Regions from separate parts of the Microbacterium sp. LMI12-1-1.1 genome, predicted to be linked through region 2. Evidence: predicted binding sites of a transcription regulator. Region 2 holds the regulator's gene; the other holds the start of a gene.
The links. The regulator LexA, encoded in region 2, represses DNA repair genes until DNA is damaged. The targets are predictions, from matches to a motif close to TCGAACANNTGTTCGA.
Positions count from the first base shown of each region.

Region 1: a site for LexA is predicted at 1,369-1,384, ahead of MRBLMI12_RS17815 (HNH endonuclease signature motif containing protein). Genes of this name have one in related genera too.

Region 1 is NZ_JBEGIA010000015.1:798,873-802,739, forward strand. Features, by position in the region: gene MRBLMI12_RS17805 (type IV pilus modification PilV family protein) at 1-343, opposite strand, end outside; gene MRBLMI12_RS17810 (type II secretion system protein) at 438-857, opposite strand; gene MRBLMI12_RS17815 (HNH endonuclease signature motif containing protein) at 1,414-2,799, shown strand; gene MRBLMI12_RS17820 (hypothetical protein) at 3,289-3,867, opposite strand, start outside.
Region 2 is NZ_JBEGIA010000016.1:31,119-34,985, forward strand. Features, by position in the region: gene MRBLMI12_RS18255 (histidinol-phosphate transaminase) at 1-316, opposite strand, end outside; gene MRBLMI12_RS18260 (LysM peptidoglycan-binding domain-containing protein) at 388-732, opposite strand; gene lexA (transcriptional repressor LexA) at 1,116-1,796, shown strand; gene MRBLMI12_RS18270 (hypothetical protein) at 1,903-3,441, shown strand; gene metE (5-methyltetrahydropteroyltriglutamate--homocysteine S-methyltransferase) at 3,438-3,867, opposite strand, start outside.

The sequences.
Region 1 (3,867 bases), on a different contig from region 2:
TCGCGCCGGGGGCGCACCCGGTAACGGAGCTCGTGGACGCCGAAAGAGAGACCCCACGTCCGTCGGTCACGGCAGGCCGTGCTGCGATCGAACCGAGGTAGGGACAGGTCGGCGTTGCTCGCGCGTCGTCAACGATGGAGTTCATGTAGCGCGTCGCGGTCGCTGTGGACGCCTGCTGCGACGACAGCATGATCCCCTGCCAGAGGGCAGGAAGTATCGCCACCGCGACGATGCCCAGCAAGAACATCGCGATGATCACTTCGACAAGGCTGAACCCCGCAGCATCAGTGCTACGACCCCTCATCCGCACACCTCCCCAAGTGGCAGAATCCCTGATCATCATGTCATACGGGGCCGAGGAGCAACGCCCCGGCCCCGCATGCGAACCAGCGTTCACGGAGACTTAGCGAAGCCAACCGATCCGGCGGTTGACTCGGTCAGCAGCCTGGCCCCGACTCCGCCGTAAGCGGCGCCGCCGTAGTACCAAAGCCGGAGGCCTTCACGCAGACCTCCTCAACCTTCGTCGGCGTGAAAGCTGCTCCCGCGGCATTCACGGTGGCCGCCGTGATCTTGGCACCTGTCACGTTGTACGGCGCAATCGCGGTGGTCACTGTCGTGTTCGTGTCGTTGTCGGCGAGCGCAGCCGCCACCGCGGTGGCGCTCTCCGCGGCGGCAGCCTTGACCGCGTTGGTCTCGGCGCTGCTCTGGATGTTGGCGAAGATCGGGATCGCGATCGCGACGAGGATCCCCAGGATCACGACGACGATGATGAGCTCGATGAGCGAGAAGCCCTCTTCGCCTTCTTCTTCACGGCGACGATTCGCCGCCTCAACATAGTTCTTGATAGTTGCACGCATGGCGCAGTGTCTCCCCAGTGTGTGAATTGATTGGTCAGCTCTGACCGCCGGCACAGCAAGTACCGGTTCACATGTAACCCCAGTAACGAACTCCCAGACTCTGTCAGAGCTGGGTTCGAGACACGCGCCCAAACGCGGGTCCCCTCCCGCCGTCGACGGTGTCAGACTCAGCCCCTTCATGTCAACGCGAGCGCATGCAGTGTTGCCTCAGGACTTCCTCAAGTCGCTTCACCACATCTCCGAGTGCGATGCCGGCGGTACGGAGATACCTGCGGCGGCTCAGCCCGGTGTCTGGGCGGTCGGGAGTCTCATGACGGATCGCCGCATTCCTGCGTCCGATCGTCGGCGCCGTCATCACCGTGCAGCGCCCGACACGCAAGCGCGAGACCCGTGTACGCGCCGGGCTAGACGTCCGACACGATCGCGCGGAGGATCACGAGTCGGGACATCACTCGCCGGCGCGGCAGGTGCGCCACGGTCACTGCGGAACGATATTTCGAGGCTGCTTTTCTCGAACATACTTTCTATACTGCGTAAACCTTGGTATCCTTCAGATATGGATATCTCAGCGAACACCCTCGATGATCTGGAGTGGCGCGCTGACTATGCCGACGACTGGTTCTGGGCGCCCGATGACCCTGATGATCCGGCGCTGACTCCTCCCGATGTCGCCGTCGCGGCGCTCTACTCGAGTGGCGAGGCCCACACCGCGGCGGTCACCGCGCTCGAGGGCCTGAGTGTTCGTGCCCGCGTGCTCATCGCCGACGAGTACGCCGCCATCGCGATGATTCTGACGGATGCCGCGGCCTGCCCCGACCCCTGGGTCGGAGCCGATCCGACCCACGACCCCGACTGGCGTGACCCGCAGGGTCGCTCGGTCGCTGCGGTGCGCGCGGAACGCCGCAACATCGCCGTGCGGGCGGCAGCGCTCGACGTTGCGACGCGGTTGGGGATGTCGGAGACGGCGGTTCGCACTCGCGCCGCACATGCCGACACGCTCCGCGAGCGATGCCCTCGGATCTGGGACGCATTTCGCGCCGGGCGCTTGCCAGCGCAGAATGCGGCCGCCGCGGCCCAGCTGGCGGCCTCGCTTCCCGATGACGCCGCCGAAGCCTGGGAACGGTTCGACGAGACCCTCGAGACGGGGGCGCAGCAGCTGCCGCCCGGCAAGTTTCGGCTGCGCGCCCGCGTGGTCCGCGAGCGCGTTCACCCCGAGTCCCTCGAAGTGCGCCACCAGCGCGCGGCAAAGGATCGCAACGCGTGGTTCGAGGCCGAACACGACGGCATGGCGACGCTCACGGTGCTCGGCCCCGCCGACCGGGTGTTCGCCCTGTACGACCACGCCGACGCCCGCGCCCACCACGAGAGCGTTCAGCCGGGTGAGGAACGAACCGTCGCGCAGCTCCGCGCCGACGCACTTCTCGACCTCATGACGACGGCGGCGCTCGCCGGATCAGACACACGTGCGCCTCGCCCGTCCGTCGCAATCACCGTGCCGGTTATGACGCTGCTCGGTCTCGACGACGAACCCGCCACCCTCGACGGGTACGGCCCCATCGACATCGAGACCGCCCGTCGGCTCGCCGGGGAGGCATCCAGCTGGGTACGGATCCTCACGCACCCGATCAGCGGCACCGTCCTCGACGTCGATCGCACCACCTACCGGGTTCCGAAGGCACTGCGACGATGGCTCGGCGTGCGCGACACGGTCTGCATCGGACCGGGCTGCAGACGCGCCGCCCGCGACTGCAACATCGATCATCGACTCGAATGGCAACACGGCGGCGCGACGGTCGACACCAACCTCGCGCCACTCTGCGAGGGGCACCACGTACTCAAGTCGAAGAGCAAATGGACGCTCTACAGAGACGACGTGACCGGAGCAACATGGTGGGTCTCCCCCACGACCCTCACCGTGCCCACCGAACCAGCGCCCTGGTGACACCGCCCATCCACGCCGCGCAAACCGAGCCGGATCGCGCCGTCGTGCCTGGTTCACCACCTACCTCCTGGATGAACCACTAGCGCCCGGATCACGCGACGTGCCTGAATCACGCCGTCGTACCCGGAGCACGCCGTCGTACCCGGAGCACGCAGCAGCGCCCGGATCACGCCGTTATACCCGGATCACGTATACCCGGATCACGCCGTTATACCCGGATCACGTATACCCGGATCACGCCGTTATACCCGGACCACGTATACCCGGATCACGCCGTTATACCCGGACCACGTATACCCGGATCACGCCGTTATACCCGGACCACGTATACCCGGATCACGCCGTTATACCCGGATCACGCAGCAGCGCCCGGTTCACTCCGTCGTGCCCGGAGCACGCCGTAGCAGCTGGATCGCCGACGCGCCTGGATCAGGCAGCAGCGCCTGCATCACGCCGTAGCGCCCTGATCACGCCGCAGCGCAGAATCCGTCAGGCCAGAATCGCGAGCGCCAACTCGGTCGCGACGAAGACGAGCCATGCCACGAGCACGACCGATACTGCCAGGGCGACCACGGACATGACACGACTCGTCCTCCGCTGCCGGGAGACGATGAGTCCGCCGATCGCGAGGAAGAACGCGCCGGCTGCGAGGGCCACGCTGACCAGGCTCACCATGCCGGCGATCGCCTGATCCCGGCTCGCGAGCCACACGACCACCGCCACGCCACCGATCGCCGCCAGGGCGATCATCACGATCGCCGCACGAGCAGGGATGTTCGCGGGCGCGGCCTCCGGAATCGGCGGTCGCATCCCACCCACGTACGAGCTCGAGACAGGCTCGTACACGATCGGTGTGGGCATCCGATCGGCGCCCGGCGCGATGCGGCGCGGCGCGATCTGGTCGGGAATGCCGCCGGACCGCGTCGCGCGGGCCCCTGTCGTCATCGGTCCACCGGGCGACGGAGGCTTCGTGGCAGCAGGCGGCACGACCGGTGCGGAGTCGGATGCCGCGGGCGCGGCGTCCATCGGCACCGGAGTCGCATCCCGTGCCGGCGCAGGGGCGGCCAG
Region 2 (3,867 bases):
CCTGCAGGATGTGCTGGAGCACCTCGTTCGAGCCGTTGGCCGCCCAGATCTCGTCGCGGGTGAGGCCGTGGCCGAGATAGCCGGCGAAGCCCTCGCGCAGGGCTGTGAACTCGCGGTCGGGATACCGGTTCACATCGCTGAGCGCCCGCGCGATCGAGTCCAGGATGTCGTCGGCGACCTCCGGCGGAACGGGATGCGTGTTCTCGTTGACGTTGAGGGCCACCGGCAGCGGCGCCTGCGGGGCACCGTACGGCTTCTGGCCGCGGAGATCGGCGCGTATGGGGAGGTCTTCGAGACGTGCACTCACCTCTCCCATGGTAGGCGCGTGCGGTGCTGCTCGACCGCCGCGTGACGCCGGGCGACGGTCACCCGACCGACGGGAGCGGCTCAGCGTCCGCTGTCGTAGGCTGCCGGGATCGCGATGCTCTGACCGGCCTGCACGACGACGCTGTCGAGAGCGTTCAGTCGCACGAGCTCATCGACGACGTCGCGCGGATCGCGATCGGGGGCGATGTCTTCCGCGATGCTCCACAGCGAGTCGCCGTCAGCCACGGTCACCGTGCTGAACGAACCTGCAGGCGCGCCCGCGTCACGCGAGGCCAGAGCCGCGCCGCCGCCGATGACAGCGGCGCTCAGCGCGATGACGGCGGGCAGAGCGGCGATCGCGGCCAGCACTCTCCGGCCGCGGATCGTGAGGCGCAGTCGCGTCGACGGCGCAGCCGCCGGTCGCATGAACGCCTGCTGCGGAGTGCCCCCGGCGAGCTGCCGTGCCGTGCCGTGCACGCGCTGCGCCGCGACACGCGCGGCGCGCGTCGGCGACGGGACGGATGTCGTGAAGTCGATCGCGGTCATGCTGGGCTCCTCCTGATGGGGAGAGATTCGCATTCTCCACTCGGCCGGGAGTGGAGAATGCGAACCTCTCTTCCGAAGCTATCTTCGAGTCTGTAGGATGTCAATACCGGATCCGGGCGCCGATCTCTCGAACGCGACACGCGGCCGGGTTGTTCCCCAGATGCCCGCGATCCGGATACGGTTTCGATACGAGAACCCCACCACGGGCCTCCGACATTCGAAGAAACAGCGCTCCACCGCCGAGCGCAGGACGGAGCCGGAAGATGAGCGACGCGGCCGGGCGAGACAAGCCCCAGACTCGTCGGCGCAAGAGCCTCAGCGACAAGCAGCTGGCGATCCTCGAGGTGATCCAGCGGTCGATCGCACGGCACGGCTACCCGCCGAGCATGCGCGAGATCGGCGACGCGGTGGGCCTGAAGTCGCTCTCCAGCGTCACCCACCAGCTCAACCAGCTCGAGCTGAGCGGCTACCTGCGTCGCGACGCGGGCAAGACCCGCGCGATGGAGGTGCTGATCGACCTGCCCGGCACCGCGACCGAGAGCCCCGCCGACACCTCGCCCTCCGTGGGCGATGCCGCACTGGTGCCCCTCGTCGGCCGCATCGCCGCCGGCGTGCCCATCACGGCCGAGCAGCAGGTCGAGGAGATCTTCCCGCTCCCCCGCCAGCTCGTCGGCAAGGGCGACCTGTTCATGCTGAAGGTGTCGGGCGAGTCGATGATCGACGCGGCCATCTGCGACGGCGACTGGGTCGTCGTACGGTCGCAGGCCACCGCGGACAACGGCGAGATCGTCGCCGCGATGCTCGACGGCGAGGCGACGGTCAAGACGTTCCGTCAGCGCGACGGCCACACGTGGCTGCTCCCCCGCAACTCCGCGTTCGAGCCCATTCTGGGCGACGAGGCCACGGTGCTCGGCAAGGTCGTCGCGGTACTGCGCGCCGTCTGAACCTCGCGCCGACGGATCCCGGTGTCGGACGCGTTCGAGGCCGGAGTTCGACGCCGAACCGCGAGGTGGGTGGCGGTGCGTCATCCGCAGGCGCTATAAGGGGGGAATGACCGACCTCACCGCCGCAGACGAGACTGCCGCGCTCCGCGCGCGCCTCGACGCCCTCGAAGCCGAGAACGCCCGCCTGCGCGCCGAGACGCCGCCCTCACCACCGGTGACGGCCGCGGCCACGGACAGGCCGCACGGCAACCGCTGGCGGGCCTTCCTGTCGGCGCTGTGCATCGTCATCGCGACGATCCTCGTGCCGGTCTCCATCGTCGCCGCCTGGGCGCGCGTCGAACTCGTCGACGAGACGCGATTCGTCGAGACGTTCGCACCGCTCGCCGACGACCCGCAGGTGCAGGCGATGGTCGCCGATCAGGTGACCGTCGCCATCGAGGACTCCCTCGACCTCGAAGGCCTCACCAACGACCTGTTCGACGGCATCCAGCAGCTCGACCTGCCGCCGCGCGCTCTCGCCGCACTCGACCTGCTCCGCGCGCCCGCCGCCCAGGGCCTCCAGAACCTCGTCGACACCACGGTCACCCGGCTGGTGGAGTCCGACGCCTTCGCGGATGTGTGGGAGACGGCGCTGCGCGCGAGCCACCGATCGCTCGCGGCGGTCGCAGCCGGCGGCACCTCCTCGGGTGCGGTGGTCATCGGCGAGAACGGCGAGGTCGGCATCCAGCTCGGGCCGATCATCGAAGAGGTCAAGAAGCGGCTCGTCGACCGCGGGATCGGGTTCGCCGAGTCGATCCCGGTCATCGACAGGACCATCGTGGTCGCGCAGAGCGACGCGCTCACCGTCGTCGGCACCGTCTACAACCTCGCGGTCGCCGCGGGCTGGTGGACCCCGATCGTCGCGCTGGTGCTCTTCCTCGCCGGCATCCTCATCGCACGGCGACGGTCCACCGCCGTGCTGGGCACCGGCGTCGGCATCGCGCTCGGCGCGGGCGTGCTGGCGATGGGCCTGGGCATCGGCGGGTCGATCCTCGCGCTCAGCGCGCCGAACCTCGGTGTTCCGGCGGGCGCCCTCGCATCGATGTACGAACAGATCACCTCGGCGATGCGCGACACCGCGGTGGTCCTCACCCTGCTGGGCGTGGTGATCGCCGTCATCGCCTGGATGTCGGGCCGCTGGCGGGGCGCACGCGCCGCGCGCGGCGGCGTCGCCTCCATCAACGCCGGCGCGCGGGGTGCCCTGCTCAAGCGCGGTGTCGACACGGGCCGGTTCGGCGCGTGGCTCTACGCCCAGCGCGTGCTCGTGCGGATCGTGCTCGGAGCCCTGGCCATCGTGTGGCTGATGCTCTTGCGCCCGCTCTCGGTCGGCGAGGTGTTCCTCGTGCTCGTCGTGTGGCTCATCGTCTGGTGGGTGTTCGAGCTGCTGCAGCGCCGTCCCGAAGAGGCCGCGGCCGCCGCTGCACTCGCCGACGAAGCAGCAGCTGCCGCCGGTGCCGCCGAGTCGGTGCCTGCCGTCGACGGCGAGGCCGACACCGTCGTGATCGTCGACGGCGATCCCGCCGACCCCGACGCCGACACTCTCGTGATCGAGACGGATGCCGCGACCGACGCGGCCGCGGCACCCGGATCGAAGAAGGGCTCCTAGGCCGGCACGGTCGCCCGCACCGCCTGCGTCGCCGCCACGAGGTTCTTCAGCGACGCCACGGTCTCGTCGTACCCGCGGGTCTTCAGCCCGCAGTCCGGATTGACCCAGACGCGGCGCAGCGGCAGCTCGGCGACCGTGCGGTCGAGGAGCTGAGTGATCTCGTCCACCGACGGCACGCGCGGCGAGTGGATGTCGTAGACGCCCGGTCCGATGCCGGCGGCGAAGCCGGACGTCGCGATGTCTCCGATCACCTCGCCGCGGCTGCGGGCCGCCTCGATCGAGGTCACGTCGGCGTCCAGCGCCGCGATCGCGTCGATCACGACGTCGAACTCCGAGTAGCAGAGGTGCGTGTGCACCTGCGTGGCCGGCGCAGCGCCGGCGGTCGCGAGGCGGAACGAGCCGACCGACCACTCCAGGTAGGCCGGC